Regions from separate parts of the Pseudomonas hefeiensis genome, predicted to be linked through region 1. Evidence: riboswitches for the same ligand, from Rfam matches in the RefSeq annotation. Region 1 holds a riboswitch; the other holds the start of a gene.
The links. Region 1 has a riboswitch for cobalamin ahead of PSH57_RS10345 (CbtB domain-containing protein). Riboswitches for the same ligand answer to the same signal wherever they lie in the genome.

Region 1 (11,026 bases):
CCGGCCGAGGCCTTGAGCCCTTGCACCTGCCAGGCCGGTGCGCTGCCGCTGGCTGTCAGCAGTGCCAGCCGGGCGCGTTGGCGGTAGGCGTCATCGAACAGTTGTGCCAGCAGGCCTTTGCCATCGCTCAAGGCTTGATGACGACGAGTCGAGGCCGAGGCGTCGACGATGACCAGCCACAGCTCATGGGGCGAACGATGGCGTTGGTGAAAACGCAGGTCTTCGCGCAGGCGTGGACGGCCAATGAGCAAGGTGCCCGGCCAGTTCACCGCACCGCTGGTCGCCGCTTTGCCGCGGCCCTGGCGACCCTGGTCCAACCGCCCCGCACGGGGCCTGGCATTCACCCCCGCGGGCGAACGGGGGCGAATGCCTAGGGCTTTTTTGGCCAGCTCGGCACATCACGCCGAGTACCCGTGGGCAATGCCCGCGCCGGCAGGTCACCCCACTGGCCCTGGCCTTCGTCGGGCCTGGCGGTTTGATCGGCGGTGGATGGCGGCGTTTGGGACGGCGCAGGGGCCGAAGGCTCGTGCCTGCGATGACGCAACGCAAACTCGGCGACCGCATCAATGTCTTCTGCGGCAATGGCATCCGCCCCCCGCCACGCAGCATGCGCCCGGGCGGCCCGCAACCAGACCAGGTCGGCGCGCAAACCATCGACCCCGGCGGCAAAACAACGCTCGGTGATCTGCGCCAACGCCTGGTCATCCAGAGGAATCTGCATCAACCGATCGCGGGCCTGCTGGCAGCGTTCGCGCAACTGCTGCTGGGCCGGTTCCCACTGCGCACAGAACGCCGCCGGATCGCTGTCGAAATCCAGCCGTCGACGAATAATCTGCCCGCGCTCAACCGGTGCGGTGTGGCCGTCCAGGGCCACGTTCAGGCCGAAACGGTCGAGCAACTGCGGACGCAATTCACCCTCTTCCGGGTTCATGGTGCCGATCAATACAAAACGCGCCGGATGCCGGTGTGAGATACCGTCGCGCTCGATCAGGTTGGTGCCGCTGGCGGCCACGTCCAGCAGCAGGTCCACCAGGTGATCGGGCAGCAGGTTCACTTCATCGACATACAACACCCCGGCGTCGGCCTTGGCCAGAACGCCGGGAGAGAACTGCGCGCGCCCTTCCCCCAGGGCCGCGTCCAGATCCAGGGTGCCCACCAGCCGCTCTTCAGTGGCGCCCAAAGGCAAGGTAACGAACTGGCCGCTGGCCAACAGGTCCGCCAGGCCCCGGGCCAGCGTGGACTTCGCCATGCCTCGTGGGCCTTCGATGAGCACACCGCCGATTTTCGGATCGATCGCAGCCAGGCACAGGGCCAGTTTCAGGTCATCGGCCCCGACCACGGCGCAGAGCGGGAAATGAGGGGTGTCGGTCATGTTGAACTCTCAAAGGTGGTCGGTAACGTCAGTGTGAACAGAGTACTTGTGGCGAGGGGATTTATCCCCGCTGGGTTGCGAAGCGACCCCTTGTCCACCTCGGGGGCTGCTTCGCAGCCCAACGGGGATAAATCCCCTCGCCACAGATAAATCCCTTTGCCACAGGTCAACCCATCACAGGGATTGTGTCTAGCCCGTTGAATGGGCAAGTCAGTTGTCCTCTTCTATATCCAGCAACAAGTTCTCCAACGCCTCACGATACTCCCCAGGTGCCTGCCACATTCCCCGCTGCTGCGCTTCGAGCATGCGCTCGGTCATGTCGCGCAAGGCATCGGGGTTGTGCTGGCGGACGAAATTTCGGGTATCGGGGTCCAGTAGATAAGCATCGGCCAGCAAGGCGTACTGGTGATCGTCGATCAACTGCGTGGTGGCGTCGAAGGCGAACAGGTTGTCCACCGTCGCCGCCAGTTCAAATGCACCTTTATAGCCGTGACGTTTGATCCCGTCGATCCACTTCGGATTGGCCGCCCGGGACCGAATGACGCGGTTGAGCTCTTCTTTCAACGTGCGGATCTTTGGCAAGTCCGGCTGGCTGTGATCGCCGTGGTAACTGGCCGCCGTTGCGCCGCCAAGGGTCTCCACCGCCGCCAACATGCCGCCCTGGAACTGGTAGTAATCGTTGGAATCGAGCAGGTCGTGTTCGCGGTTGTCCTGGTTCTGCAACACCGCCTGCACCTGACTCAGGCGCCGGGAGAACTGCTCCCGGGCGGCGGTGCCTTCATCGCCGGCGCCGTAAGCGTAGCCGCCCCAATTCAGGTAGACCTGCGCCAGGTCTTCGCGGCTCTGCCACAGGCGGCCGTCGATGGCGCCCTGCACACCTGCGCCGTAGGCGCCGGGCTTGGCACCGAAGATCCTCCATCCGGCCTGACGGGCCGCGACCTCCGGTTCAAGGCCCGATTCCAACAGGGCCTGGCGCTCGCTGCGCACCTTCGCCGCCAAGGGGTTCATGTCATCCGGTTCGTCGAGGGCGGCGACGGCCTGCACCGCCGCATCGAACAGGCGGATCAGATTGGCAAAGGCGTCCCGGAAGAACCCGGAGACCCGCAGCGTGACATCGACCCGAGGCCGGTCCAGCAGGCTCAACGGCAGGATCTCGAAATCATCGACTCGCTGGCTGCCCGTAGCCCACACCGGACGCACGCCCATCAACGCCATGGCCTGGGCCATGTCGTCGCCGCCGGTGCGCATGGTGGCGGTGCCCCACACCGAAAGCCCCAATTGACGCAGGTGATCGCCGTGATCCTGCAAGTGCCGCTCAAGGATCAGGGACGCCGACTGAAAACCGATGCGCCACGCCGTGGTAGTCGGCAGGTTGCGCACCTCCACCGAAAAGAAATTGCGCCCGGTGGGCAACACATCCAGACGTCCGCGACTCGGCGCACCACTAGGACCGGCCGGCACGAAACGTCCGCCCAAGGCATCGAGCAAGCCACGCATTTCCGCCGGGCCGCAGGCGTCCAGACGCGGAGCCACGACGCCGCGCAGGTTTTCGATAATGCTGTTCACCGTCTCCCAACCCGGCGCCTCAAGTTGCGCGACCACGCCTTCCAGGGCCTGCTCGATCAATTGCCCGGCGAACAATTCCAGACGTTCACGAGTATCGCCAGCGGTACGCCAAGGTTCGTTGCTGATCCGACGCAAGGCTTCGGGACAAGCGCCGGTCCAGGGTTCGGCCAGCGCACAATCGAGCGGATCGAAACCCAGCGCGAAGGCCTTGGCCAGCGCCCGCAGCAAACTCGACTGCGCGCCCTTGCCATCACCCCGGGGAATGCGCAGCAACGCCAGCAAGGTGTCGATGCGCAAACGTTGCGTGGGCGACTCGCCAAAAATGTGCAGGCCGTCGCGGATCTGCGACTCCTTCAGATCGCACAAGTAGGTGTCCAGGCGTGGCAGCCAGATTGCCACGTCAGCATCGCCGTCCAGTTGCAACTCGCGGTCGATGTGGGTTTCGCGCACCAGATTCAGAATGTCTCGCTGCAGTTCCCGGGCGCGGCGTGGGTCGAGCAGTTGCGCTTCGTAGTATTCGTCAGCCAACAGCTCGAGGTTACGCAGCGGCCCATAGGTTTCGGCCCGGGTCAGCGGCGGCATCAAGTGATCGATGATCACGGCCTGGGTGCGTCGCTTGGCCTGGGCGCCCTCGCCCGGGTCATTGACGATGAACGGATAAATGTTCGGCAACGGTCCCAGCAGCGCATCCGGCCAGCAGCTTTCCGACAGCCCGACGCCCTTGCCCGGCAGCCATTCGAGGTTGCCGTGCTTGCCGACATGAATCAGCGCGTGGACGCCGTAGGTGTTACGCAGCCAGAAATAAAACGCCAGGTAGCCGTGGGGCGGCACCAGGTCCGGGTCGTGGTACACGGCGCTCGGATCGACCTGATAGCCTCGGGCCGGCTGGATGCCGACGAACGTCAGGCCCAGGCGCACACCCGCGATCATCAGTCGGCCATCGCGGAACATCGGATCCTGTTCGGGTGAGCCCCAACGCTCCAGCACCGCCTGGCGATTGGCCTCGGGCAATGCGTCGAACATGGCCCGGTAAGCCTCCAGTGCCAGGCTCTGATGACAGGGCCGCAGGTCGAGACTGTCCAGGTCGTTGCTCACACCGCCGAGTAGCTGCTGGATCAAAGCGGTGCCGCTCGCAGGCAGTTCGGTCGGCAGCGGATAGCCCTCGGCCTGCAAGGCCCGCAGGATATTCACCGCCGCCGCGGGGGTGTCCAGGCCGACGCCGTTACCGATGCGCCCATCCCGGGTCGGGTAGTTGGCGAGGATCAGCGCCACGCGCTTTTGCGAATTGGGCAGGCACGCCAGGTTCGTCCAGCGCCACGCCAGCTCAGCGACAAAATCCATGCGTTCGGGCACGGCGCGGTAGCAGACCACATCGCTCTGGCTGCGCTCGCTGCGCCAGGCCAGGTCCTTGAAACTGATGGGGCGACTGATGATCCGCCCGTCCAGTTCCGGCAGGGCAATGTGCATCGCCAGATCCCGCGGGCCCAGGCCCTGCTCACTGGCGCGCCAGCCCGGCTCGTTGTCCTGGGCGCAGATCGCCTGGATCACCGGGACGTTGCGGCGAAACGGTCGCAAATGTGGCGCTTCGGGGCTCGATTGGGCGAAGCCGGTGGTGTTGAGGATCACCCCTGCCGCCACCTCATCCAGCCAGTCTTCAACCAAGGCCAGGCAACCGGGCTCCTTGAGGCTCGCCACGGCAATTGGCAAGGGATTGAGCCCCGCCGCTTGCAGGCGCTGGCAAAACACGTCGATGAATGCCGTGTTCGCCGCTTGCAGGTGGGAGCGATAAAACAGCACCGCCGCCACCGGCTGCCCGACCTGCCAGTCGCTATGCCAATCGCCCAGGGTGGCGTTGGTTCTTTCCGGATGGTAGATCGCCGTGCGCGGCAGGGGTTGGGGTTCGCCCCAAGGATAGTCGCGACCGAACCATTGGCTGGCCAGGTTATGGAACAGATCCAGGGCATTGCCCAACCCGCCTTGGCGCAGGAACTGCCAGAGCCGGTCCCGATCCTCATGGGGTACGTTGCTCAAATCGCTGAGTTCCGGGTCCGGCCGATCGTCCCCCGGCACCAGGATCAGCTTCACCCCGCGCCCGGCCAGTTCCATAAGGCGTTCAATGCCGTAGCGCCAATAACCGATGCCACCATGCAGGGAAAGCAGGATGACCTTGGCGTGACGCAACACGTCGTCGAAATACAGATCCACCGAGGCGTGGTTTTGCACCTGCATCGGGTTGGCGAGGCGAAACTGCGGATAGTCGTCTGGCAACTGCCGCGCCGCTTCGGCCAGCAGCGCCAGGCTGGAGTCACCGCTGCACAGGATCACCAGCTCGGCGGGGGTTTGTCCGAGATCGGCAATGTTGTCGTCCGACACGAAACCGCCGGGCTGGGTCCTGAGCAGGTGCATGGCTTAGACGCTGAGGGCTGCGCGCAACTGCGCTTCGAGCAACCCGGCATCCAGCGCCTGGCCGATCAACACCAGACGGGTGACCCGCGCTTCATCGGCGCCCCACTGACGGTCGAAATGTTTGTCGAAGCGCGTGCCCACGCCCTGGATCAGCAAACGCATTGGCTTGCCAGGAATCGCCGCGAACCCCTTGACCCGCAGCACGCCGTGCTGCACCACCAATTGGGTCAGTGCGTCCAGCAGCAGGCTTTCGTCGGCCTGGGGCAGTTCGATGGAAATGGAGTCGAACGCGTCATGATCATGGTCGTCATCGTCGCCGTCATGGTGATGGTCGTGATGGCTGTGACGGCTGTCGATGTGTTCCTCGGAGCCGGCGCCCAGGCCGATCAACACGTCCAAAGGCAGGCGGCCGCTGCTGGCTTCGATGACCTTGACCGCCGGCGGCAGCTCTTCGGCCACTTCCAGGCGCACCTTGGCCAGGTCTTCAGGACTGATCAGGTCGGCTTTGTTGAGGATCACCAGGTCGGCGCTCGCCAGTTGGTCGGCGAACAGCTCGTGCAGCGGTGATTCGTGGTCCAGGTTGGGGTCAAGTTTGCGCTGGGCATCGACCTGGTCGGGGAACGCGGCGAACGTGCCGGCGGCCACGGCCGGGCTGTCGACCACAGTGATCACCGCATCGACGGTGCAAGCGCTACGGATTTCCGGCCACTGGAAAGCCTGGACCAGGGGTTTGGGCAGCGCCAGGCCGGAGGTTTCGATAAGGATGTGATCGAGGTCACCGCGCCGCGCCACCAACTCGCGCATCACCGGGAAAAACTCTTCCTGTACGGTGCAGCACAGGCAACCGTTGGCCAGCTCATAGACGCGACCGCTGGCTTCTTCTTCGGTGCAGCCGATCGAGCACTGCTTGAGGATTTCGCCGTCGATGCCCAGCTCACCGAACTCGTTGACGATCACCGCGATGCGCCGTCCCTGGGCGTTGTCGAGCATGTGCCGCAGCAAGGTGGTTTTACCCGAGCCGAGGAAACCGGTGACGATGGTGACAGGGAGTTTGGCCAGTGTTTTCATCGGATGCCCTTTGGCAAGGTGGCGGGCAAACGGGACGACAATCCGCACGCTTGAGCGCACGCGGAAGATTTCGCCACCGGATCACCCCGCCCGGTTGTAGTGAGAATCTGTTTCGAGGCAGGTCTCCTGGCTGACGGTGGGCCAGTCAGTCGACTGGCAGTTGCTGCGCCTTCCCGTGCACCCTTGGTAAAAGAGCATGCACAGTGGCCTTGCAGAAACATCACCGTTCACAGTTGCGGGGGCAGCCGCGGCTTGGACCGCGTTCCCTTCTTAGCTTCGGCCAATGCCGAAGAACCTCGAAGGCGCAAGGCTACGCAGGGTGTGGGGGCGGGTCAATCTCCAGAGAGCTCTGCGGTGCACATGCTACCGCCTTCGCGAGCAAGCCCGCTCCCACACTGGATCTATATTGATTTCAAATTTTGGGCCTGGTGACGATCCAGTGTGGGAGCGGGCTTGCTCGCGAAAGATGCGACTCGGTTTCAGCCTGTAAACCCATGCCAATTGACGCCCAGCCCCCGCCCATGCTCTCCTGTGCGCCTAGTTACGGGTGCCCTTCACAGGGTGAAACGGGAAACCGGTGAATCGTGTGCTTGCTTGCCAGGCCACGTCAGTCCGGTGCTGCCCCCGCAACGGTAAGCGAGAGAAGCGTCAGATCCACTGTGCATGCCCTGCTACAACAAGGGCGCATGGGAAGGTGACGCTTGCCGGCCAGGTACAAGCCCTGCCCCTCGCGAGCCCGGAGACCGGCCCATGACTCATGCATCAACAAACCCGCGGTGGGCGGGCGCTGTTCGAACCTTGGCGGGCCTGCGCCCGGGGTTTCATTGCGCTCGATTCACCCGATGACAAGACCATAGGGAAGCGCCATGTCGACCATCAGCAGCACCGCCCGTACCGCCAGCAGCTCCACAACCCTGAGCCAGCGCCTGAGCGCAGCGATTTTCGCCTCGATTCTCGGCGCGGGCCTGGTCTATTTCGCCGGTTTCTCCCATATCGAAGCGGTGCACAACGCGGCCCACGACACCCGCCACAGCGCCGCATTCCCGTGCCATTGAGACCTGACGACATGATCAAGCGTATCGCGCAAACCGCCGGTTTCAGCGGATTGCTGGCCGCCCTGCTGCTGACCCTCCTCCAGAGTTTCTGGGTATCGCCGCTGATTCTGCAGGCCGAAACCTACGAAAGCGCCCCGGCTACCGAGCTCCATGAACACACCGCTGGGGCTGCTCATTCCCATGACACCGAAGCGTGGGAGCCGCAAGACGGTTGGCAACGACTGCTCTCCACCACCGGCGGCAATCTGGTGGTCGCGGTGGGTTTCGCCCTGATGTTGGCGGGTTTGTACACCTTGCGTGCGCCGACTCGCACGTCCCAGGGATTGCTCTGGGGTCTGGCCGGTTATGCCACTTTCGTCCTGGCGCCCACCCTTGGCCTGCCACCGGAGCTGCCTGGCACGGCAGCGGCCGATCTGGCCCAGCGGCAGATGTGGTGGATCGGCACGGCGGCGTCCACCGCGGTGGGCATCGCCCTGATTGTCTTCGGCAGGCATTGGTTGCTCAAACTGCTAGGCGTGGCGACCTTGCTGGTGCCCCATGTCATCGGCGCGCCGCAGCCTGAGGTCCACTCGATGCTGGCGCCCGAAGCACTTGAAAGCCAGTTCAAGCTCGCCTCGCAAGTGACCAACGTCGCGTTCTGGCTAGCGCTGGGTCTGGTCAGCGCGTGGTTGTTCCGTCGCGGCAACCAGGCTCACCACGACGCATGAGCACCGGGCCGATCCTGGTGGTCGGCCTGGGCTGTCAGCGCGGCTGCCCGGCCAGCACATTGCGGGCGATGCTTGATCAGACGCTGCTGGCGCACGGCATTGAGCTCTCTGGGGTTGGAGCCTTGGCCAGTATCGACCTCAAGCAAGACGAGCCGGGTCTGCTGGAGCTGGCCGAGCAACTGAAGTTGCCGCTGACCTGTTTCAATGCCGGGCAATTGTCCAGCTACCAGGCGCGGCTCAGCCACCGCTCCGAGATCGCTTTTGAGCGCACCGGTTGCTATGGCATCGCCGAAAGCGCCGCCCTGGCCCTGGCCGACCGGTTGGGCACGACGCCCGCAACATTGCTGATTCCCCGCCAGAAAGGCCCCGGCGTCACGCTGGCATTGGCGGTCACGGCCTAAATCCCGATAATTCGCGCCCTCGATCATGAGCGATCTTCATTCAGCGTCGCTCACTCACCTTTTAGGAATCGGTCATGACCGTTTATTTCATTGGCGCCGGCCCTGGCGACCCGGAACTGATCACTGTCAAAGGCCAGCGACTGATCCGCAGCTGCGCGGTGATCATCTACGCCGGCTCCCTGGTGCCCATGGCCGTGCTGGAAGGCCACAGCGCCGAACAGGTGGTCAACAGCGCCGAGCTGCACCTGGAGCAGATTATCGAGTTGATCAAGGCCGCTCATTTCAAGGGCCAGGACGTGGCTCGGGTACACTCCGGCGACCCGAGCCTGTACGGTGCCATCGGCGAGCAGATTCGTTGCCTGCGGGAACTGGACATCCCGTTCGAGATCATCCCCGGCGTGACCGCGACCTCAGCCTGCGCCGCCCTGCTGGGCGCCGAACTGACCTTGCCAGACGTCTCCCAAAGCCTGATCCTCACCCGCTACGCGGACAAAACCGCGATGCCCGCCGGCGAAGAACTCGGCAGCCTGGCGCAGCACGGGGCGAGCATGGCGATTCACTTGGGCGTCAATCATCTGGAAAAAATCGTCAGCGAACTGCTGCCCCACTACGGCGCGGATTGCCCGATTGCGGTGATTCACCGGGCGACATGGCCGGATCAGGATTGGGTGGTGGGTACGCTGGCTGATATCGCCGAAAAGGTCCAGGCCAAGGGCTTTCGGCGCACGGCACTGATCCTGGTGGGACGCGTGCTGGGTAATGATGTGTTCAGTGAGTCGTCACTGTACCGCGCCGGGCATGCGCATCTCTACAGACCCTGAAAACACAACTTTGAGAGCGAGCTTGCTCGCGATAGCAGTGGGTCAGATAGCTGATGATGTTGAATGTGGCGCAGCCTTCGCGAGCAAGCCCGCTCCCACAGGGATTTGCGGCGATTAAAAAATCGAACATCACTGCGGACCCAATGTGGGAGATTCTATGTTGCAGGGCAACCCTGCAACATAGGTGTCGGCTGGTACTCGCTCTGATTTTTCATCAAAGCAAATGCCACCCGGCATAACTTTCGGGCCAGCACCACCAATGCCTGGGTTTTTGAGAAACCTCTCGCCAGGTATGACTCGTAGAACGGCTTCCATCTAGGCGAGCGGCGTGCTGTCATTGCAGCGATATGAGCCAATCGGCGTATCTCTGAATCGCCCTTCTTGGTGAGGTGCCGTTGACCCTTCTTTTTTCCGGAGTCATCGACCCTCAAGTCCATCCCCAAAAACGCGATAAATGCATCGCTGTCCGCAAAATCACCTCGCATGAAACTCGTCGCCAATCCAGTAGCGACCAGTTCACCAACGCCCTCGATGGCTTTGCAGCGGCCGATATTCGCCTCAATTCCCGCTTCTTTGCTGACTTTTCGTAGCAACTTCTGAATGGCCTGAATCGCCTGTTCGAACGCCTTTTGCTGAGTGGCCAGCGTTTTTTTTAACAGAGGCTCATCGTGCCAGCTCAACATCAGGCCGGTATGGTTCTTGACCAGCGTCGCACGCCTATGAAGCAGGCTTTTTAACGTCGTGTAGGCTTTCGGTGGCGGGCTCCAGAGCCGCAACTCGTGCTGTTCATTGGTTAAATACCGCGCCAGCAGACGAGCATCACAAGGATCGTTCTTAGCCCGCTGGCCGATGCCGCGACGATAATTGCTCACCCGATAAGCATCCACGACATAGACCTGATGCCCCATCGCATGAGCCAGCTCGACGGTGTCCAGGTGGTAGATGTTGGTTGCTTCGACGGCTAGAGCACTTTGGGCGGGCAACGTTTTAAGCCAGCGTTTGAGGGATGTTCGGTCATTCTTGATGGTGTCAGTGGTTTGCAGGTCATAGCGATAAACAACAACTTCGGCCTTGGCTATATCAATACCAACAACCGTCTGCGAGGTAAGGATTGTCATAGCGAATCCTCGGAGCTAGGGTTTAGGTGCTTGTCGGGGTCTACCTTTGCGCTGGCTTGCCTCTATTGTCGGTTTTACCGATGAATTCCTTATTGGCGCTTTGGGTAGAAGGGGCGGGACGAGAAGTCTCCCACGGTCCGTACTGGCTAGAGTCGGAATCGAGCTTTTAGTCCCGCCCACCCCTTCAAGTCTAAACATACAAGCGAGCCTGCTCGCGATAGCGGTGGGTCAGCTTGCGAGGATGTCGGATCCGCGCCCATAAAAAACGGCGCTCACGGGCGCCGTTTTTGTATTCGCAGCGAACACCTATCAGTAGTAGGCGTTTTCTTTCTGCGTGTGGTCGGTCACGTCGCGCACGCCCTTGAGCTCCGGGATACGCTCGAGCAAGGTGCGCTCGATGCCTTCCTTCAAGGTCACGTCAGCCTGGCCGCAGCCCTGGCAGCCGCCGCCGAACTGGAGCACGGCGATGCCGTCTTCCACTACATCGATCAGCGAAACCTGGCCGCCGTGGC
Region 2 (11,026 bases), 700 kb from region 1:
GATGATTTCGGCTTTTTCCACGACACCGACGCAGAAGCCGGCCAGGTCGTAGTCTTCGCCTTCGTACATGCCTGGCATTTCAGCGGTTTCGCCGCCGACCAGGGAGCAGCCGGACAGCTCGCAGCCGGCGCCAATGCCGGTTACCACCTGGGCGGCGGTGTCGACGTTCAGTTTGCCGGTGGCGTAGTAGTCGAGGAAGAACAGCGGCTCGGCGCCGCAAACCACCAGGTCGTTCACGCACATGGCCACCAGGTCGATGCCGATGCTGTCGTGCTTGTTCAGGTTCAGGGCCAGGCGCAGCTTGGTGCCGACGCCGTCAGTGCCCGAAACCAGCACCGGTTGCTTGTAGCCGGCCGGGATCTCGCAGAGGGCGCCGAAACCGCCCAGGCCGCCCATGACTTCCGGGCGCGCAGTGCGCTTGGCGACGCTCTTGATGCGTTCGACCAATGCTTCACCGGCGTCGATGTCTACACCGGCGTCCTTGTAGCTCAGGGAGGGTTGCTTGCTCATGATCCAGGCCTTTAGGGGGGATTTCTGGGTAACGACCGACCGCCGGGGCCATTGAATAACCGTTGTACGAATTATTCCGGGTGCCCAGCCATTGCCGGTCTGCGAAGGCGCGCGATTTTATCAGGCTTGAGGGGCAGCGGCCATCCTCGCGCCGACGGGCAGGGATATATCCTTGGAAAAAAACCGATATTTCTCCTATTGGTGCTGCGCGATGCGTCTGTATAAGGTGTAGCGGTAACCGGCTATGGTTATGACAGTGCGAAACTTCCAGCGGGCGTGTGAATGTTTTGCCAGGTGCTGTGGTCACAGCCATGCTCAATTTTCTTCACACGGCCTGTTCCAGCCGTTATGTCCGGGAATCTTCCATGCGCTTTTTCAAACTCTTGTCTGTGGGCTGCCTGTCGTTGATCAGCGTGGCGAGCCATGCCGAAAACCTCAACAGTCTCTATCAGGTGCTCGAGCCGGTCAGCAGCCAGGCCCCGCAAGAACGTGACCAGGCGACTCTGCGCGCCCTCGACACGCTGGTGCTGCGCCTGACCGGCGACGCCAAGGCCGCCCAGAGTCCCGGTCTGGCGGCGATCCGCAAGGACCCCCAGCAGATCATTCTTCAATATGGCTACGACGCCGGGCCGCCGGAAAGCCTTAAGGTGGATTTCGATCCGGCGAGCACCGACCGGGCCTTGCGTTCGGCGGGGTTGTCGCTGTGGGGCACGAATCGGCCAGCGATCCTGGGCTGGTGGCTGAACGATTCGGCGGAAGGTTCCAACCTGGTGGGTGATGGCCAGGGCAGTGCCGCGCCACTGCGCCGCGCCGCCCAGCACCGTGGCCTGCCACTGCACCTGCCCCTGGCGGACTTGAGCGAACAGATCGTTGCTACGGCGCCAAACCTGGAAGGCAGTGATCCGGCGCCGCTGCGCGAGGCGTCGCAGCGTTATGGTGCAGACGCCTTGCTGGCGGTCCATGCCAAGGAGGAGGGCGGCCAATGGCAGGCGACCTGGCGTTTGTGGCAGGGTGACCAACGCGAACAGGGCACTGCCCAGGGCGCCGACCCCGCCGCCCTGGCCGATGCGGTGATGCTGGCGGTGAGTCAACGCCTGGCGCTGCGTTTCGTCACCAAACCGGGCGTGGCCACCGAGCAACTGCTGGAAGTGCAGGGCATGAATCTGGAGCGTTACGCGGCGCTTGGGCGTTTGCTCGAACCGTTCGGTGGGCAGTTGCAGCGGGTTGAAGGGGACCGGATCATTTATCGGGTCAACGGCAGCGCCGAGCAGTTGAAGGCGCAATTGGCCCTGGCGAGACTGCAGGAAATTCCTGCCGGCGAAGCCGTGGCGCCGGTGCCAGTGTCGGTACCGGCGGCCCAGCCAGCCGCCGATGGCTCGGTCCCGGCCGCCGCGCCACCGCCTGAGCCGACGGCCAACCTGCGGTTTCGCTGGTAGTTTTTCTTTCTTATATAGCTAGGAGTGGTTCATGGGCGATACGCGGCGTTGGTTCTGGTTGGGTGGGATCGCCCTGCTGTTTGTATTCATCTATTTGCTGCATCCGATCCTCACGCCGTTTCTGGTTGCGTTGCTCCTGGCCTATCTGTTCGACCCACTGGTAGACCGCCTGGAAAAACTCGGCCTGTCCAGGACCTGGGGTGTGGTGTCGGTGTTTGCGCTGATCACCTTGATTGTCATCGCCCTGATGCTGGTGCTGATACCGATGCTGGCCAAGCAACTGATGCGCCTGTACGAGCTGGCGCCGCAGATGCTCGACTGGTTGCAGCACACCGCCGTGCCGTGGGTGCAGTCAAGGCTGGGGTTGGCCGAAGGTTTCTGGAAGTTCGACAAGGTCAAGGCCGCTATCAGCGAGCACATGGGCCAGACCTCTGACATCGTCGGTGTGGTGTTGAGCCAGGCCACGGCCTCGGGATTGGCGTTGATCGGTTGGCTGGCGAACCTGGTGTTGATTCCGGTGGTGGCCTTCTATCTGCTGCGCGACTGGGACTTGATGATGGCCAAGATTCGCAGCTTGCTGCCACGCCATCGCGAAGAACGCATCATGACCCTGGCCGGCGAATGCCATGAAGTGTTGGGGGCGTTTGTGCGTGGGCAATTGTTGGTGATGGTAGCGCTGGGCTTCATCTATGCGGCGGGATTGATGCTGGTGGGCCTGGAGCTGGGGCTGTTGATCGGCTTGATCGCCGGGCTTGCGGCCATCGTGCCCTACATGGGCTTTGTCATCGGTATCGGCGCGGCGTTGATTGCCGGTTTGTTCCAGTTCGGCGGTGATCTGTACCCGATGGTCGGCATCGTGGCGGTGTTCATGGTCGGGCAGGCGCTGGAAGGCATGGTGCTGACACCGTTGCTGGTGGGCGATCGCATCGGCTTGCATCCAGTGGCGGTGATCTTTGCGATCCTGGCCGGTGGTGAGTTGTTCGGTTTTACCGGGGTCTTGCTGGCGCTGCCGGTGGCGGCAGTGATCATGGTGCTGGTGCGCCATATGCACGATCTGTACAAGGATTCAGACATTTACAGTGGCGTCGAAGACCCCGAGCTATAGCGCCAATGGCGGGCGTGGCGGTTGTCCCGGCGTCAGGGAAACCGCCGCTCCATTGTTCTGTCGCTGCAAACCTTTGATTTTGCTCGTGGTCCGGCGCATTGTGCGGTCCGCGTCACGGGTATAAACTTTGCGCACTTTACACAGAGGCCACTAACGGTTCTTTTGGAACTGTTCAGTCAGCATGAAACCGATTCAGCTGCCCCTAGGTGTGCGTCTGCGTGATGACGCCACCTTTATCAACTACTACCCAGGCGCCAATGCCGCTGCACTCGGCTATGTCGAGCGGCTTTGCGAAGCCGACGCCGGCTGGACCGAGAGCCTGATTTATCTGTGGGGCAAGGACGGGGTAGGGCGTACGCATCTGTTGCAGGCCGCGTGCCTGCGGTTCGAGCAATTGGGCGAGCCGGCGGTGTATTTGCCATTGGCCGAGTTGCTGGATCGCGGCGTTGAGATTCTCGACAACCTTGAACAGTACGAACTGGTCTGCCTGGATGATCTTCAAGCGGTGGCCGGCAAGGCTGATTGGGAAGAAGCGCTGTTTCACCTGTTCAACCGGTTACGCGACAGCGGTCGGCGTTTGCTGATTGCAGCATCGACGTCGCCGCGGGAGCTGCCGGTGAAGCTGGCCGATCTCAAGTCCCGTCTCACCCTGGCGCTGATTTTCCAGATGCGCCCGCTCTCCGATGAAGACAAACTCCGTGCATTGCAGTTGCGCGCGTCCCGGCGTGGCCTGCACCTGACCGATGAGGTCGGGCACTTTATCCTTACCCGCGGCACCCGCAGCATGAGCGCGCTGTTTGAATTGCTCGAGCGCCTCGACCAGGCGTCGCTTCAGGCCCAGCGCAAGCTGACCATCCCTTTTTTGAAAGAAACCCTTGGCTGGTAGACGTCGCAGCGATAGTGGCTTATAGCCTGTTTCTGCCACGGCACAGCCCGCGTCCCTTCTGGGCTGCAGGCTGCATGAGGACTGGAAACGGTTTTGGCGCTTAGATGTAAACCTAAAACCGAGAAGTCACATTTGCATCGATTGAATTTGCAAATGAGCTTGATAGTGGGCATAGTCTCGCCATCTTTACAACTTCAGCCACGGTCGTGCCCATGCTAAGTCGCTTCGCACCCCTGGTGCCTCTCGCACTCGTTACCCTGTTGTTCGGTTGCGCTGCCCACTCTCCAGTGTCTCAGCAAGCGCAACAACCACAGGTCCAAAACTCCGTTACCGCCCAGTCTTCCTCTGTTGCACTTCAAGAAGAAATGGCCACCGACAAAGAGCTGGCAGACTTCGCCGGCAGCAAGCCTTATCAGCTTCCAGTGCTGGCTGACAGCATCCTGGAGCGAGGCATGTCCTTGATCGGTACCCGCTATCGTTTTGGCGGTTCCTCCGAAGCCGGCTTCGATTGCAGCGGTTTCATTGGGTATCTGTTTCGCGAAGAGGCTGGCATGAATCTGCCGCGCTCCACTCGCGATATGATCAACGTGAAGGCCCCGCTGGTTGCTCGCAACGAACTTGAACCGGGTGACCTGCTGTTCTTCGCCACCAACGGTCGTCGTGGTCGCGTCAGTCACGCCGGCATCTACCTGGGTGACAACCAGTTCATCCATTCCAGCAGCCGCCGCAGCGGTGGTGTGCGAATCGACAACCTGGGCGACAGCTACTGGAGCAAGACCTTCATCGAAGCCAAGCGCGCCCTCGCCATGGCACCGACCGTGGTCACTGCTCGCAAGTAAACGCACAGTTTGTAAGGCAAACTTAAAGTCTTACTTGAAGTTTGTCTCATAGCCGCTAGAATCCATGATTATTGATTGATGGCAATCCGCCTGCGTATTCCGCAGGCGGCTTTGTTTTCATGCTTACGGCAGAAAAGCCGCATCCAGATCAGGATTGTTCTGCATATGTCGACGTCGGCCCGCCTCGCTCTCATGTTCTTTGCCGCGCTGCTCAGCGCTTGCGCCAGCCGTACTCCGCCACCTGCGCCAGTGCGGGCTCCGGTGGCATTCACTCCCGCGCAAAGCTTTTCCCCGGTTGCCGAAGACGTGCTGTTCCGGGCGCTGGGGTTGGTGGGAACGCCCTATCGTTGGGGCGGTAATACGCCGGATTCAGGTTTTGATTGCAGTGGCTTGATCGGCTATGTGTATCGCGATGCGGCCGGTATCTCCCTGCCGCGTTCCACCCGCGAGATGATTGGCATGCGCGCCCAGAGTGTCGGTAAGGACGCGTTGCAGACCGGTGATTTGATTTTCTTCGCCACTAACGGCGGCTCTCAGGTCAGCCATGCCGGGATCTATGTCGGGGAGGGGCGTTTCGTCCACGCGCCAGCGACCGGGGGTACGGTCAAGCTCGACAGCCTGTCCAAGGCTTATTGGCAGAAAGCCTATCTAAGTGCCAAGCGTGTGTTGCAACCGGCACATCTGGCGCGTAATCCCTGACCTGGGGTACTCAGCTCAGTGCCAATGGGTGGCGAGGGTTGTGTGGGAGCAAAACTTGCTCCCACACAGAGGGGGTAAACCCCTTGCCACTAGGGTGTATTGGCATTATTTAGTTGAAACCCGCCAAATCTTGTTCCCCACATCATCAGCCACCAACAGCCCGCCCTGCTTGTCGATTACCACACCCACTGGCCGGCCCTGGGCTTTTTCATCTGCATTCAGGAAACCGGTCAGCACATCCAACGGTTGCCCCACCGGCTTGCCGGCGTTGAACGGTACGAAAATCACTTTATAGCCGCTGTGGGGCTTACGGTTCCATGAGCCGTGCTGGCCGATGAAAGCGCCTTCAGTAAACGGCGCGGGCAAGGTGCTACCTTCGGCGAACGCCAGGCCCAGTGACGCGGTATGGGGGCCGACGGCGTAATCCGGGGCGATGGCCTTGGCCACCAGTTCCGGCTTTTGTGGCTCGACCCGCTTATCGACGTTCTGCCCGTAATAGCTGTAGGGCCAGCCATAGAAGCCGCCGTCCTTGACTGAGGTGATGTAGTCCGGGACCAGGTCGCTGCCGATCTCATCACGCTCATTCACTGCGGTCCATAGCGCGCCGCTGCGCGGCTCCCAGGCCAGGCCGTTGGGGTTGCGCAAGCCCGAGGCGAAGATGCGGTGATTGCCGCTGGCGCGGTCCACTTCCCAGATGGCCGCGCGGCCTTCTTCGGCCTCCATGCCGTTTTCCCCGACATTGCTGTTGGAGCCGGTAGTGACGTACAGCTTGCTGCCGTCCTGGCTGGCGATCACGTTTTTGGTCCAGTGGTGGTTGAGCGTGCCGCCCGGCAGGTCGACGACCTTGGTCGGCTGCGCCTTGATTTGCGTATCGCCCTCGTTATAGGGGAAACGAATCAGTCGGTCGGTGTCGGCCACGTACAGATCATTGCCGACCAGCGTCATACCGAACGGTGAGTTGAGGTTCTCCAGAAAGACCGTACGGGTTTCGGCGATGCCGTCGTGATTGGCATCACGCAACAGGGTAATGCGATTGGGGCTGGGCACCCCCGCACCGGCGCGGCCCATGACTTTCTCCATGACCCAGCCACGGATGCCCTTGGAATCGTCCGGCTTGGGCGGGGCATTTGTTTCCGCTACCAGCACGTCACCGTTGGGTAGCACGTAGAGCCAGCGTGGATGATCCAGCCCTTCGGCGAATGCGCCCACTTGCAGTCCCTGGGCCGGGGTGGGTTTGGCGCCATCCGGCCAGCCGACAGCTTCAGCAATGTTGACGGTGGGGATCAGGGTCTTGTTCGGTTCCGGCAGTTTTGGCGAGGGGCCAGTGCCGTCGGAAACCTGCAGCGTGGAGGACTCGCCGCAAGCAACAAGCCCTGCGGCCAATGCGACGATCAGAAGGTGTGGTGGCTTGAGCATGCGGGCTTCCCTATGAGTGCATGGTAGTTACTCATAGAGAAGCTTAGACCCGCGATGGTTCAACCGGTCAGCCGTGGGCCTGCTTGAACAGCACGGCGATGCCCGGATGATAGTGCCCGGCCTCATTGCGCAACTTGCGATAGGCATAGGGGAAGTACCAGGCCACTGCGCAGGTATTTTCCTTCTGCAGTTCGTCGATCATGTCCTGCAACTCTTCCGGCGTGGCGCTCTGCTGGGCTTTTTGCGGTGCTACAAACAGGCAGCCTAATCTCAGGTCACTGGAATAGCTGATACGTTTGGCGTCGCTGGTAACGTCGAGCAGCGGCTGGTTGAGGTTGAGACTCTTGACCTTCGGCCAGCGTTGAGTGGCCTGGATGAAGGCGCGCTCCTCGGTGCCGGCGATGAACAGATCGGCGCTGACGTTGCGCTCGCCTTCTTCATTCTGCTTGCGGGTGGGGGTGTTCTGCAGCGTGACCATCTCGGCCATCCAGGCTGCGGCCGACAGCAAGCCAAGATTGGCTTTTTCATCGAACCAGTAAGGTGTGTCGTTATCGCCGCGCACGGCGTTGTAACGGTCGATACAGTCAAACCAGCGTTCCAGCACCGGGCGCAGGAATTCCAGTTTTGGATTGCTGATGATCATGCCTTGCATGCTTTTGCCCTCTTGTTCTTGTGATATCGGGTCGTGATGCCTATTTGATATCACTTGCCGCAGCATGGCACAAGATTGGCGTCATTTTATTGATGGGGGCCAATATCCGCTGTTGAACCTGTGGCGGCTTTAATTGACGCTCCACCCCCAACCCTCTAACCTTCGCGGCTTGTTTCAGGTGCTCTGTGGCCGGGCGATCGTTGGGTCGACAGAGTGAAACAGGGAAGCCGGTGAGTGCATACGAACCCGGCGCTGCCCCCGCAACGGTAAATGAGTCAACGCTGTGCTAAAGCCACTGTGTCCGTATGACATGGGAAGGCGCGCAGCCCGGCATCACGCCGCTCATGAGCCCGGAGACCGGCCTGATTCATCCAACGGCATCACGGTGGGCGATGCCAGGCTTGTTGCCGTCTTTTTTGTGCCCGCCCGCCGTTATCCAATCCCAACGGAGAGCTCCCATGACCGACACCCCCGATCGCGACGAACGCCACCTGGCGCGGATGCTGCGCAAGAAAGCCGTGATCGACGAGCGCATCGCCAATTCGCCGAATGAATGCGGCCTGCTGCTGGTGCTGACCGGCAACGGCAAGGGCAAGAGCAGTTCTGCGTTCGGCATGCTGGCCCGGTCCATGGGGCACGGCATGCAATGCGGCGTGGTGCAGTTCATCAAGGGGCGTAACAGCACCGGTGAAGAGCTGTTTTTCCGCCGCTTCCCGGAGCAGGTGCGCTTTCATGTCATGGGCGAAGGTTTCACTTGGGAAACCCAGGATCGCCAGCGTGACATCGCCGCCGCTGAAGCGGCTTGGGCGGTCTCGCGTCAATTGCTGAGCGACCCGTCCATTGGCCTGGTGGTGCTCGATGAACTCAATATTGCCCTCAAACACGGTTACCTTGATCTGGACCAGGTGTTGAGCGACTTGCAGGCCCGCCCGCCGATGCAGCATGTGGTGGTGACCGGTCGTGGCGCCAAGCCGGAACTGATTGAGCTGGCCGACACCGTCACCGAAATGGGCATGATCAAGCACGCGTTCCAAGCGGGTATCAAGGCGCAGAAGGGCGTCGAACTGTGAGTGATGTTCCCTTGACGAGTCGTCACTGCCCGGCAGTGCTGATCGCCGCCCCAGCTTCTGGGCAAGGCAAAACCACGGTCACCGCTGCCCTGGCCCGCTTGCATCGCAATCAGGGGCGCAGGGTGCGGGTCTTCAAGTGCGGGCCTGATTTCCTCGACCCGATGATCCTGGAGCGGGCCAGTGGCGCGCCGGTCTACCAACTGGACATGTGGATGGTCGGCGAGCAGGAGAGTCGTCGATTGTTGTGGGAAGCCGCCGCCGAAGCCGACTTGATTCTGATCGAAGGGGTGATGGGGTTGTTCGATGGCACGCCATCGAGCGCCGATCTGGCACGGCATTTCGGTGTGCCGGTGCTGGCGGTGATCGATGGCACGGCCATGGCCCAGACCTTCGGCGCCCTGGCCCTGGGCCTGGCGCGGTATCAGCCGGACTTGCCCTTCGCTGGAGTGCTGGCCAATCGGGTCGGCACCTTGCGTCATGCGCAGTTGCTCGAAGGCAGTCTGACCGAAGGCCTGCGCTGGTACGGCGCCTTGTCACGGGAAACCGGCATCGAGCTGCCAAGCCGTCACCTTGGGTTGGTCCAGGCCAGTGAATTGAATGATCTGGACCTGCGCCTCGACGCCGCCGCCGATGCCCTGGCTGGCAGTTGTGAAGTGGCGTTGCCGCCAGCCGTGGAGTTCGCCGCGCCACAGGTGATTGCCGCGCAGCCGTGGCTGGAAGGTGTGCGCATCGCCGTGGCCCGGGACGAAGCGTTCGCCTTCACCTATGGCGCGAGCCTCGATTTGTTGCGAGCCATGGGCGCGCAACTGAGCTTCTTTTCACCTATTCATGACACCGAACTGCCGGAGGCGGACAGTCTGTATCTGCCCGGTGGCTATCCGGAATTGCACCATGTGGCGCTGGCGCAAAATGCGTCGATGCTGGCGGCGATCCGCGGGCACCATCAAGCTGGCAAGCCCTTGCTCGCTGAATGCGGCGGCATGCTTTATCTGTTGGACTCGTTGACGGATGTGGATGGCACCCGTGCCGAACTGCTTGGGTTGCTGGCCGGTGATGCGCAGATGCAAAAGCGTCTGGCGGCCCTGGCACTGCAATCGGTGGAGTTGCCGGAGGGCACTTTGCGCGGGCATACCTATCATCATTCCCTGACCAGTACCGGGCTGGAACCGATTGCCCGAGGCCATAGCCCCAATGGCGGGCGAGGGGCAGAGGCGGTTTTCCGGCAGGGCCGGATGACGGCTTCCTATGTGCATTTTTTATTTTCCGTCGAATCCGAGGGCGATTGCTGCGCTGTTTGCGCCTGATCTTCAGGCCGCTATCACGAGCAGGCTCGCTCCCACATTTGATCACCTGACCCCTGTGGGAGCGAGCCTGCTCGCGAAGCGGTCATGACAGACAACGCCTTTCCCCTGGCCGAACGCGACGCCATCTACCGGGCCATCGCCGAGCGCCGCGACATGCGCCACTTCACCGGCGGCACCGTTGAGCCAGCATTGCTGCGCCGCCTGCTGGAAGCCGCCCATCAAGCCCCCAGCGTGGGACTGATGCAGCCGTGGCGGTTCATTCGCATCAGCGACCGCGCCTTGCGTGGGCAAATCCGTCAACTGGTGGAGCAGGAGCGCGTCCGCACCGCCGAGGCCCTGGGCGAGCGCAGCGATGAATTCATGAAGCTCAAGGTTGAAGGCCTCAACGATTGCGCCGAAGTGCTGGTGGCGGCGTTGATGGATGATCGCGAGCGCCATATTTTTGGTCGACGAACCCTGCCGGAAATGGACCTGGCCTCGCTGTCCTGCGCGATCCAGAATCTGTGGCTGGCCTCTCGCGCCGAAGGATTGGGGATGGGCTGGGTTTCTCTGTTCGAGCCCCAGGCCCTGGCCGAGTTATTGGGCCTGCCCGCCGGTGCCAAGCCGCTGGCAATCTTGTGTCTGGGACCGGTCGAGGTTTTTTACCCGGCGCCGATGCTCGCCCTGGAAGGCTGGGCGCAGCCGCGTGCGCTGGATGAATTGCTCTACGAAAACCATTGGGGAGTGAGCCCATGAGTGTGGCGTTGCTCAGTGCCGCCGCAGTGGCGCTGGATGCGCTGTTGGGCGAACCCCGACGCTGGCATCCGCTGGTCGCCTTTGGTCGCTTTGCCGATCGTATCGAGCAGCGCTTCAACTCCGGCGGGCGTGGCTGGCGCAGCCATGGCGTGACGGCGTGGATCATCGCCGTGGTGCCGTTGACCCTGCTCGCGACGGCACTGTCCTGGGCACCGTTGGTGGGTTGGCTGGTGGACATCCTGGCGCTGTACCTTGCCCTTGGCCTGCGCAGTCTCGGGGAACATGTCGAGCCGGTGGCCCGGGCTCTGCGCGGTGGGGATCTGGACGAAGCGCGTCGGCGGGTCGGCTACCTGGTCAGTCGCGAAACCGCCGAC

Region 2: linked by a shared signal. The riboswitch ahead of cobO (cob(I)yrinic acid a,c-diamide adenosyltransferase) and the one ahead of PSH57_RS10345 (CbtB domain-containing protein) in region 1 are both predicted to bind cobalamin.

The regions. Positions count from the first base shown of each region.
Region 1 is NZ_CP117449.1:2,319,016-2,330,041, reverse strand. It holds gene PSH57_RS10365 (vWA domain-containing protein) at 1-317, opposite strand, end outside; gene PSH57_RS10360 (magnesium chelatase ATPase subunit I) at 371-1,372, opposite strand; gene cobN (cobaltochelatase subunit CobN) at 1,583-5,344, opposite strand; gene cobW (cobalamin biosynthesis protein CobW) at 5,348-6,412, opposite strand; cobalamin riboswitch at 6,512-6,726, opposite strand; cobalamin riboswitch at 6,941-7,178, shown strand; gene PSH57_RS10345 (CbtB domain-containing protein) at 7,279-7,467, shown strand; gene PSH57_RS10340 (CbtA family protein) at 7,479-8,174, shown strand; gene PSH57_RS10335 (cobalamin biosynthesis protein) at 8,171-8,575, shown strand; gene cobM (precorrin-4 C(11)-methyltransferase) at 8,650-9,396, shown strand; gene PSH57_RS10325 (IS110 family transposase) at 9,552-10,514, opposite strand; gene nfuA (Fe-S biogenesis protein NfuA) at 10,824-11,026, opposite strand, start outside.
Region 2 is NZ_CP117449.1:1,617,863-1,628,888, forward strand. It holds gene purM (phosphoribosylformylglycinamidine cyclo-ligase) at 1-510, opposite strand, end outside; gene PSH57_RS07020 (DUF2066 domain-containing protein) at 876-1,946, shown strand; gene PSH57_RS07025 (AI-2E family transporter) at 1,978-3,051, shown strand; gene hda (DnaA regulatory inactivator Hda) at 3,233-3,937, shown strand; gene PSH57_RS07035 (C40 family peptidase) at 4,150-4,776, shown strand; gene PSH57_RS07040 (C40 family peptidase) at 4,942-5,475, shown strand; gene PSH57_RS07045 (PQQ-dependent sugar dehydrogenase) at 5,581-6,891, opposite strand; gene PSH57_RS07050 (hypothetical protein) at 6,959-7,543, opposite strand; cobalamin riboswitch at 7,703-7,923, shown strand; gene cobO (cob(I)yrinic acid a,c-diamide adenosyltransferase) at 8,002-8,613, shown strand; partial or broken gene PSH57_RS07060 (cobyrinate a,c-diamide synthase) at 8,625-10,005, shown strand; gene bluB (5,6-dimethylbenzimidazole synthase) at 10,002-10,652, shown strand; gene cbiB (adenosylcobinamide-phosphate synthase CbiB) at 10,649-11,026, shown strand, end outside.